DNA from 2 places in the Desulfatibacillum aliphaticivorans DSM 15576 genome. Region 1 is predicted to be linked to the other one. Evidence: riboswitches for the same ligand, from Rfam matches in the RefSeq annotation. Region 1 holds a riboswitch; the other holds the start of a gene.

Region 1 (5,527 bases):
AAACAAACAAAAATCGCCGCCCCGGACGACTGCTTTGTGGGAGGGCTGCTTCATGACGTGGGCAAGCTGGTCCTGCTCCAGTACTTTTATGGAACCATGGAGAAGATCGTGGAGTCCATGGACGCGAACCAGAGGTCCTTCTCCGTGGCGGAGAGGGAATTCGTCAGTGCAAGCCATGCAATGGTGGGCGGCGCCCTTGCCAAAAAATGGCGGCTTCCCGAAGGCCTGGTCGGGGTTATAAAAAGCCACCATACCATGTCCAGCAGCGCCCCGGACATGGACAGGCTGAAGATGGTTCATGCGGCCGATATCATTGTCAACGGGTACCTGGGCGACTTTATGGGGCATAAATGGCCCCTGAAAGTGCATCCCTCGGTGGAGCCCTTGGTTGCGAAACATCTCAATACGGTTGACGTCTGGTTTTCCGAGGTGGAGCCTCAAATTCAGGAAGCCTACTCTTTTTTCATGGAGGAATAGCGGCTATCATGGAAGAAATTCAACATACCGTTCTTTGCGTGGATGACGAAGTCAACATCCTCCATTCCTTAAAAAGGCTTTTGCGCAGGGAGCCGTACAATGTGTTGACTGCGACAAGCGGGGACGAAGCTCTTAACATCCTGGAAAAGAATGAGGTCCAGCTCATTGTCTGCGATCAAAGAATGCCGGGCATGAGCGGGACCGAGCTTATGTCCCGGGTCAGAGACCTGTATCCCGAAACCATCCGCATCGTTCTCTCGGGCTATTCGGAAATAAAGACCATTACGGAAGCCATCAACAAGGGCCACATCTACAAATTTTTCTTCAAGCCCTGGGACGATGAAAACCTCAAGCTGGAAATCCGCGCCGCCCTGCAGCATTGGGAGCTTATCCGGGCCAACAAGGTGCTGCACGAGCAGGTTATCGGGCATAATCAGGAGCTTTCCCAAATCAATGAAAGGCTGGAGCAACTGGTCTGGGAAAGAACCCAGGAACTGGAGTTCCGAAACCAGGCCCTGGAAGTCTCCCACGCCATCCTGGCGGACATCCCCCTGCCTATCATCGGCATGGACCCGGACGGCTGCGTGGTGCTTATCAACCGCAAAGCCGAGGATCTGAGGGAAGACGGCATCGAACTGCATGTGGACAACCCCATGCGCGGCGTCCTGCCCTCCCAGGCCGCCATGCTTCTGAATCAAGCCATTTTGGAGAACAGCGCCCAATCCATGCAAGGCGTGAAAATCGGCGCCAAAACCTACGACATGAAAATCGTGCCCCTGTCCGGCCAGTTTTCCAACCGCGGATTCATCATCACTCTCTTGGACTAAGAGCGCTCCCCAACGGGATCAAGCGGTATACGCCTCTATCCACTTGGGCGGGGAAATCCTACGCCCTACGGCGGTTCCTATTGTTCGGCAAGGTAAGAGAGGGCGAATAACACATCAGCCAGGGTTATTTTGCCGTCGGCGTCGCGGGTGAGGGATACGGAGGCCGGGGCCCCGGCCAGGATTTGGAGGGCCAGAACGGCGTCGGTCATATCCAGCTTGTCGTCCAGGTTCAGGTCGCCTCCAACAAAGTAATTCATATAGCCCGCCGCTTCCAGGTCGAACCCGGCGCTGGTTTGGGGATTGGTGGGATGCCATGGATCGTAGACCGGATCTCCCGAGGAGTCGGGGCTGGAACCGTCTCCAATAATGTCAATGATACGCACATAAGCGATATAGTCCAAATTCAGAGTCCCGGACAAAATGCCTTGCTGGGCCTCAGGAGTATCCAAATCGTCCAGATCGAAAGGCGTACCGTACCCCACACGGTATTTACTTGCAAAACCGCTAATATTCTCAGGATCAACCGTTAGGATTTCCCATGCAGCCAAGGGGATCTCATTGTCATCTTCATCAAGGGTGAACGGATGCGGCGTAAGGGAGTCATTAGGAAAACGGAAAAAGTGAACTCCATCAGAGGATACTTCTAAATAGGCCAACTCCAAAAAGGTGTCATTCAGTGCATTCTCAAAAATCACGAAATCGGCCCCTTCTCCATTTGTTATAACGGCTGGAAAAAATGAAATGGTTATTTGCCCTCCATTCCCCAAGGAAACAATATCCATCACGGTTCCTAACGCCGGCCCCAGAGCCTTTTCCGGGGTCTTCCAGGTATCAATGACGTCATCTCCATAGACAAGACCGTTATAGCCCGTGGCCCACCCTTTGATGGAGGCGTCGTCCATGGATACGGCTGTGGATCCTACCTCCCCGGCCGCCGGCGCGTAAGGGCCGGCCTGGGCCGCCGAAGCAAGGATTATAGAGGTTGCGGCGATGAGTAAGACAGCGAATATGCGTTTCATAATGCGTCCCAAAATAAAGAGCCCCGCCTGTCGGGAAACAGGCGGGGCCGATAAAGTCCCTGAACATGAAGGCTGCAAGCAAGTGCAGCCTGCCTTATACCCGAAGGCTATCCGGAATCCGGAAAAAGTTACGGCAGGTCTCCTGGCTTGAGAATCATTCTACCGGCCGCGCCTTCCCATTCTTTTTCCATGAGCGGGTAAATACCCGGCGCATTGCTGCGCTTTGCTCAAGGAACGCCCCCCGGCTTGGCGGGGAGCGCTTCAAAAACAGTGGCTTGTGCGGCTTTCGTCCTCTCTCACAGTGGCGGGTCCGCAGCGGATTTGCACCGCTTTCCCTGGAACCGTAACGCCAATTTTCACGGATATTTAAAGCCCTGAGAGTTTTTTTGTCAAGGTGATTCTCCGCTGCGGCGAAAGGCGGCGCCGCTCCGGCTAATCGATCAACTCGGAAATGGTGTGGTTTTTCCTCTTAATGTTTTTCAGGAGTTTGTCATAATGCTGCATGCGGATGACGGACCGGGCGATGAGGTAGACTCCAATCACGGTGAGCGCTCCAAGGATGCAAAACAAAGGAATGACAAAGTGCAGAACATTAAAAAAATCGTAATATTTTGACGTGGCGATTAAAAAACTGAGGACCGTGATGGGAAGGGCCAGGACCGCCACGCCGGATCTCAGCACCGCCAGGGAAGTGCGTTTTTCGGCCAGGATGAGTTGCGCCTCCCCAATGAGGACGGAAATATTCTCCGTACTTTCCGTATTTTCCTGTCCCAATGCGCCCTCCATGGTTAATGCAGCGTTTTTGGAGCTCAAATTAATAACTCAACTTTCGGGAATCAAGTTTTCTTCACATATTTAAGAAATTGCAGCAGGCTATGAGGTATTAAACATCAAAGCCGGCGTCCCAAAAACTCCCTCCCCCTTGACGGGGGAGGGTTGGGGTGGGGGTGATATTGTATGTTATCCCGGATAGTTTCCCCCCCATCCTGTCCTTCCCCCGCCAGGGGGGGAAGGGACCATGACTCTCGGGCTCTGGTATATAGATTGATCTGAGCCGCATACATAAATATTTGATTTCAAAGCACTACTTCCAATCCCGAAAGTTGAATTAATAAATTTTAAGGTCCGGGTAATATTTTTTTGCGCAATCCGGGCAAATGCTATGGCTGAACTGGGCCAGGGAGTGCTGTTGAATATAGCTTTCTATGTTGCTCCAATAGCCTTGGTCGTCCCGAATTTTTTTGCATTGGGAGCATATGGGCAGCATGCCGCTGAGGGTTTTGACGTCAGCCAGAGCCCTTTCCAGCTTGTTGATCAGGTTTTCCTTTTCCCTGCTGGCCAAAACCTGCTCGGTGACGTCCCGGTGCACGCCCACCATGCGAATGGCTTCTCCCCTGCGGTTCCGTTCTATCACCTGTCCCAGGCCGGACACCCAGATCCAGCCCTTTTCCGGGTGCTTGATTCGGCATTCAATGAAGGCTTTGGGAGACGTTCCGTTCAAATGCTCTTCAAGGGCTCTTTTTACGGCGCCTCTTTCTTCGGGATGGACTCTGCTCAGCCACTTCTCGGCTGTGAAAAAATTGGCGTCATCCAGGGACAAGCCGGAAATTTCCATGAATATCTCGTTGGGAAAAAGGCGGTTCAGATCCAGCCTCCAGTCCCACAGCCCAAGGCTTGCTGCTTCGGCGGCCAGCCTGAGACGCTCCTGGTTTTCCTGGAGCGCTGTTTCTATAAGCTTCCGTTTGGTGATGTCCCGAACCATGTGCACTGCGCCGGTGATAAACCCCCGATCATCGAATAACGGGTCGGCGGTGACCATAATCCAGCGTCCGTCAGGCAAATGCAGCTCGGATTCTCCGCGCTTTCCGGTTTCTATCATCTTAGGGATGGGGCAGCCTGCGATATGCGCCATGGTGCCATGAACCATTTCGTAGCAGGTCCTCCCCACGACGTTTCTTGGATCCAGGCCCAGAATATCCGCACATGAGCGGTTGGATCTCAAAATCCGGAAATTCAGGTCGATGATGCAAACCCAATCCGTAATGGCGTCAAAGGTGGTCTGCCACTGCGTAAGGCTGAGGTCCAACTGATGCTCCAACTCAGCCACGCGGGCGTGTGTGTCTTCAAGTTTCAATCAGGGCGTCCTTTCACCAAAGTGTGTTCCAGACCTTTCCCCTCCCCAAAATTTCCTGATCCTATAGAAAGCATTAATCCATTCGAACGCTTGACTCAATGCTTTTAACCGCCTGCCGGACAAAATCCGGGTTATTCAAACGGATTTTTATGGCGTTGGCCGGGCACACGGAAACGCACCGGCAGCATCCCCGGCATTCCTCTGAAATGAACGCCTTGCCGGAGTCCAGAGATACAGCCTCAATAAAGCAATGCTCCGCGCACTTGCCGCATCCGATGCAGGCCTCCTGATCCACATGAATTTCAAGGCCTTCCAAAGGATGCACGATGGCTTGCCGCTCCTCGTGCGGAATATGCTTCAAAAGATCCGTGACGCAGCAGCAGTCGCAGCAAAAACAGACCGTCAACAGCCGGCTGTTGTCCGGCACGCCGAAAATGAAATTATCGATGCGCGCTTTGCCGATAAAGGGCGGAAGGCCGGCGTCCACGGCCTTTTGCAAATGAGCCCGGGCCTCGTCCTTATCCACCATGCGGGAGAACTCCGGCGGAATCTTTACGGCGTCATCCCCCATCATCAGACAGCCTATATCCGTGGGAAACCGCTCACACTTATGGGCCGCTCTGCAGCCGCAGAAATCCATGACAACCCGTGTGGATGACTTTTCAATGAAGTGCTCCACTACCTCGTAAGGCAAAGGCACGTCCGGCTCCCGCTCCAATTCCTGGTTTACGGGTATCCAATACATATTGGTCTTGGATTCCTGCATCCAGGGATGAAACCGCCGTATCAGGGGCAGGTTAAAGACATGGAACAGGCCCTTAAGTCCGTCCAGGCCCATGCGCATCATCCAGGGTTTGGGCTTCTGATAAAGCCGGCCCGCATCCAGTAAGCCGGGTATCCATTTCCTGTTCATCCAACCTCCTTTTTCCCGGGGGGTTACAATGACTCAAAAAACTCCTTTATCAATGCTTGGGTCTTGCGCGGCCTTTCCATGGGAATCAGGTGGCCGGCGCCTTTCACGATTTGAAATTCGCCATTGGGCATGGCCGCAGCCGCCTTCTCAAAGGGAA
Region 2 (5,527 bases), on a different contig from region 1:
GTCAATCAGGGTTAGAAAATCCGCAGGCTTGCCCTTCCAGATTACGGATTTGGAGTATTGCTCGACCCAGCGCTCCTCCCCCTGTTTGGTCAGTAGTTTGTATATGTAATGATGAACGACGCCGTTTTTTTCCCCCGTCATCTTTTTTAAGCCCTGTTCTATAACAAATTCTCGAAAATCAGGGTGAATCAGCTTGGCCATATCCTGATAGTTCATCCGCATGAACTCTTCCCGTTCATACCCGGACATCTTGATCGCCGCGTCGTTGACATATTTGTATATACCGTCCTGCAGCACGATGATGCTCATGATGGCCTGCTCGGAAAGCAGTCTGAATTCCTCTTCGCTTTCCTTGGTCAGCTTTTGGATTTCCATCAGATCGCTTTCCAGTTTTGTGGAATTCAGTTGGATCAGGGCGAAAACAAAAAAGATGCTGAATCCAATGAGGGAAAACATCACCAGTGCATTGACCTGGTCCTCAAAAACAATGGGTTCGGTTGCGTCGAGATGGGACAAGAACACCAACCCCCGGATCATAAGCAGGATTGCGGCCGTCACCTCCAAGCCCATTAAAAGGGCGTAAGTTTTTTCCGGCCGGCTTTTATAAGCCTGCACCGTCTTAAGCAGGCTCATAAGAAAATAGGCTGCGCAAACAAGGGATATCATTGAAACCCTGGCGCCCCTGTTGGGGTATACGGCGGAAAAAATAAATTCGTTGATTCCTGCCAGGGCAAAGACGACGGCGGCATGGATATAGGTGTGGGAGGATTCCCCCATGTATTTTTTTTGGCCTTCGAAAAAAAGGGCCATTGCGGAGCATATCAATCCGTTGGCAATGACCATGGAGGAGTATATTATCGCCTCAGCCCTTAATCCCTCCAACAACAGGCCTGCGCCCATAAAAAGGGTCATCAGGGTCCACTCCCTGAACCCGGGATATGTGCGCCGCATAGCGTTATACGCCAGCATGCACAATCCGAGGGTCAGTATAACTGTTCCCAACACAATAAATATAGTCCTAAGGTCCAGAACCAATGGCTGCATTTGGTTTTAACTTTTCTGCTGAAGGAGCGTTTGACGTTTATCAGTGCTAAATACACAACATGTGAGACGATCTATCTTTATTGGCAGGTTGTGTACGTAATCGAGGTTTGGGTCTGTTAATCTCAAATTGTACCACCAGTGCAGGCGCCAGGACCAGAAAAAAAGGCGAATCCTTGTAAAATGCGCAAAATTGTTGCATGCCGGGCCGCCAGGCAGGCCAAAATGCTTTTCTCCTTGACACGGATGGGAATTATTATAATAACTCCTCATAAATACAGGTGTCCGGAAGCCCGACAGGGCGTCGGGGAAGACGGTGAGAAACCGTCGTGGTCCCGCCGCTGTAAGTGGGGACGAAAGCCGCAAAAAGCCACTGCCGAATTCAAGTCCGGCGGGAAGGCGCGGCCGGTAGATTGATCCATAAGCCAGAAGACCCGACCGGACATATATTTCAAAGGTTTGCGAGGCAACGGACCTGAGAAGGACGCTTTTATGGCGTCGCATTTTAAGGATGAAGAAGCAGGGTGCAATCCTTAAGCCTTATTGTTGTAGGCTTAAGGATTTTTTTATTGGAGCGTTTGCGTGATTTTTCCTAAAAAACGGCTTATTCCGATATGTTTGTTCTTTCTGTTCACCCTGGTTTTATCCGCCCATGCGGAGCAGTCCGGAGTTGGCAAATATTCCCGCATCATATCTTTAGGCCCCAGTATTACGGAAAGCCTTTTCGCCATTGGGTGTGGAGACCTTATTGTCGGCGTTTCCGACTATTGCATCTATCCCCCGGAAGCCCTGGAAAAGCCCAGGGTGGGAGGAATCCTGAATCCCAACATGGAGCGTTACGCTATTTTGCGGCCGGACCTGGTCATTTTTCGGGGCAAGCTGGATAAGGTGAAGGATTATTGCCTCTCCCGGAATATCGACGTCATGGAAACGGAAATGGACTCCATTGCAAGCATCTCCGAGACTGTCAACATTCTGGGGGCCAAGCTGGGTCAGGAGGAAAAAGCAGGGGAGGTGATCGAAAATATTCGCAAGGAACTGGATGAAATCAAGCAGGAGGTCGCAGGCTTGCCCAAACCAAAAGTCTTTTTGTGCGTGGCAAGAACGCCGGGCGGCCTTTCCAGCATTTACACCTGCTCCAAAACCAGCTTTGTCAGCCAGGTGCTGGAAATCGCCGGAGGCGAAAATGTTTTTTCGGACATCCCAACAGCCTACCCGGAAGTCTCCAAGGAAAGCCTGATTCGCCAGGCCCCGGACATCATCCTGGAAATGCGCCCGGCCGAAACCTTTAGCAAAGAGCAAATGGATCGCATGAAAGATGAATGGGCAATTTTGAGAACCCTGCCCGCCGTCAGGAACGGACGCATTCATATTATGACTCAGGATTATCTTTTGGTTCCCGGTCCCAGAGTGGGGCGGGCGGCCCGCGCCATTGCGGACGTCATTCATTCCAATCCGGCTGGCGGAGAAGAATAGCGGACATGACCCAGGAACTGCTGACCCTGCATAACGCAACTTATCAGTATCCGGACAACCCATGGCGTCTGGAACCCTGCTCCCTTGCGTTTAAATCCGGGGAAGTCAAAGCCGTGATAGGCCCTAATGGGTCTGGAAAAAGCACGTTATTGAAGCTGGCCGCCCATGTCATCAAGCCGGGCTCCGGCAAGGTCGTCCTGGACGGCCGGGAGATGAAAAGCATATCCAACCGGGAGCGCGCCAAGGTGCTTGGCTACTTGCCTCAGCACGTCCAGACCCATCTGGATTACACGGTGGGCGAAGTGGTTTCCATGGGACGATTCGCCAGGCTTCGCGGCGCCGGATTTCTGGATTCCAACGACTTGGCCATTGTGGAAAATTGCCTGGCGCAAACCCGTACAACCCACCTGAAGGATCGTTCTTTCACCAATCTTTCCGGCGGAGAACGCCAAAGGGTTGTCCTTGCCTCGGTGCTGGCCCAGGAGCCTCGGGTGCTTCTGCTTGACGAGCCCACCAGCGCCATGGACATGCACCACGAAGTCAGCTTTTTTCAACTTTTGGATCAACTGGTCAAAGGCGGCATGGCCGTGGGCGTGGTGACTCATGATCTGAATATCGCCTCGGTCTTCGCCCACACCCTCACGCTCATGCGCGACGGGGCGATTGTGCAGGAGGGAAGCCCGCGGCGAATCATTACCCCCAAGGTCCTGGGCGAGGCCTACGGCCCGGGCATCGAGGTCATGCAGCATCCGACGCTGGACGTCCCGGTGGTTTTTCCCGCGCCCGGACTTACAGGCGAAAAAGGGGAGGGCAGATGACCAGGATTCTCACCTCCCGGCAATTTTACGGCATTATCGCAATCTACGCCATTGGGGCGGGCGCCATTTTCTTCATCTCGCCCTTTTTAGGAGGCGAAACCCTGAATATGACCAATGTCATGAACGGCCTTTTTCATAACGCCCCCAATGTGGACGCGGACATTTTTGTCTATCATCGCCTGCCCAGAGTGTTGCTCGCCTTTATCGTAGGCGGAACTTTGGGCGTGGTGGGCGCCGCACTCCAGGTAGTGCTGAAAAACGTGCTGGCCGAGCCGTACATCCTGGGAATCGCAGGCGGAGGCGCTGTGGGCGCCGTAGCCGCCATATCCATTCCGGGCATGTTTTTTCATTTCGGGCCGTTCACATCCATCCAGTTTTTAAGCCTGGCGGGATGCATGTTCTGCATCGCCGGCCTGTATTGGCTGGCCCAAAGGCCTACGGGAATTTCCATGAACACCATCCTGTTGGCCGGGGTGACCTTTAATATTCTTTGCGGCGCAGCCATTTTGTTGATACGCTATCTGGTGAATCCTCACCAATTGGTGGCTATGGACCGGTGGATGATGGGCGGATTGGACGTGGTGGGCTACCAGGATCTGGTTTCTCTCACGCCTTTTCTCATTCCCGGCCTGCTCATGGTTTTTATGCAGGCCAATTCGCTGAATCAGCTTGCTTTTGGCGAGGATATGGCACATGGAAGGGGCGTTGACGTGCAACGCGTCCAAAGAATGGTTTTCCTGGGCGCAGGACTGGCTACGGCCGCAGCCGTATCCCTGGCAGGCCCCATAGGTTTTGTGGGGCTGGTGATTCCTCACGCAGTCCGCCGCCTGTCAGGCTATGACCATAGAGTTGTTTTGCCCGCATCTTTTTTATTGGGAGGCGGCGTGCTGACTTTATGCGATCTGGTTGCCAGGACCGCCGTGCATCCCACGGAAATGCCCGTAGGGATTATTACCGCCATTATAGGCGGACCGGTTTTTTTAAGAATATTATTAGTCAAAAAGTAATATATGTATTGGAGCGACATTTTTAACCAAGCAGCGGGAGGATTATTGCTGCGCTTTACTTTTCGAGTGTTTGTGCACACTGAGGAGGAGATGAAAACATGAAGAGGCTATTGATTATTGCTGTACTGCTGGCCTTCGTCGGGGCTGGAAACGCCCTGGCCGCCTGGAATTACGAAGATCTTCCGGCATTCGACCCTGCGCCTGACGCCTGGAACCCATCTGCGGTCTTTGTAGATAATGATGTGCTTACAAACACCCTTTTGCTGTACGCCTCCGGCGGAAAAGTTTACGGCTGGGACCCGGAAACCCTGGAAAGCCAACTTGTGGTGAGTCCCACTCTCCAATCCACCTGGGCTGCAGGCCCGGCCGGAATGGTTCTTGCCTACGATGGCTCGACCTTGTATTTCCACGACAACGGCGGACCTACGAAGTATTTGTACAAGTTTGTTTTCGGCAACGACCCTGAGACCTACACCACATTTAATACGAATTGCGAAGGCTCCATCTATGAATTGGCCATCAATCCCTGGACCGACAGGCTGTGGTTTGTCTCCGGGGATTACGACACCCAGAAAATGTACCTGTACGAAATTGTTGGCGTAGGCACAAAAAGAACGATTAACCTTAGGATGGAAATTGATAATGCCATGACCGATGCCGGCGTTGGTCCTATCGTCTTCAAAGGCCCGAATACGGTCCTGGTGGGCGAAGCCGTCTACGCGACCGAAGGGGCCTTCCAGTGGGTGTATCCTGAAGGCGATCTGGTTGTTGACGACCAGTATGCATATTTTTCCGGAGGCCTTTCCGACGCCGTCCTGGGGTACAGCAACAGGCCTTTCGTGGCCACGGGTTCAGGACAAAATGTCAGTTACATATACAATGGCATGGTTGAGCAGGTCCTGACCCATACCGAAACCGTCGGCGGTCTGGCCTTTGACGGCAGCCAGTTCTATATCGGAACCACCCACGTGACATCCGGCACAGTCAGCTTCGGCGTTTTGAGCGACACGGAAAACGTGAACCTGGTCTCCCCCGCCGAGGGCTACCGCTACGCCCCCATGGACCTCCCGGCAGTGGGACTTCAGGCCTGGAATAATTCCCTGGCCTACTACGGCGATACGATTCTGTATGCGGGCGACAACGGCGGAACCGTCGACATTTACGCCTACAACACCATTTCGGGAA

The links. Region 1 has a riboswitch for cobalamin ahead of G491_RS28995 (hypothetical protein). Riboswitches for the same ligand answer to the same signal wherever they lie in the genome.
Region 2: linked by a shared signal. The riboswitch ahead of G491_RS29920 (ABC transporter substrate-binding protein) and the one ahead of G491_RS28995 (hypothetical protein) in region 1 are both predicted to bind cobalamin.

What each region holds. Positions count from the first base shown of each region.
Region 1 is NZ_AUCT01000001.1:341,330-346,856, forward strand. Features, by position in the region: gene G491_RS28990 (HDOD domain-containing protein) at 1-477, shown strand, start outside; gene G491_RS0101520 (response regulator) at 486-1,304, shown strand; gene G491_RS28995 (hypothetical protein) at 1,382-2,323, opposite strand; cobalamin riboswitch at 2,439-2,684, opposite strand; gene G491_RS0101530 (hypothetical protein) at 2,756-3,097, opposite strand; gene G491_RS0101535 (PAS domain-containing protein) at 3,432-4,457, opposite strand; gene G491_RS29000 (4Fe-4S binding protein) at 4,531-5,370, opposite strand; gene G491_RS0101545 (alpha/beta fold hydrolase) at 5,394-5,527, opposite strand, start outside.
Region 2 is NZ_AUCT01000007.1:127,979-133,505, reverse strand. Features, by position in the region: gene G491_RS29925 (PAS domain-containing hybrid sensor histidine kinase/response regulator) at 1-912, opposite strand, end outside; cobalamin riboswitch at 1,311-1,498, shown strand; gene G491_RS29920 (ABC transporter substrate-binding protein) at 1,624-2,517, shown strand; gene G491_RS29915 (ABC transporter ATP-binding protein) at 2,523-3,335, shown strand; gene G491_RS0107995 (FecCD family ABC transporter permease) at 3,332-4,342, shown strand; gene G491_RS0107990 (choice-of-anchor U domain-containing protein) at 4,441-5,527, shown strand, end outside.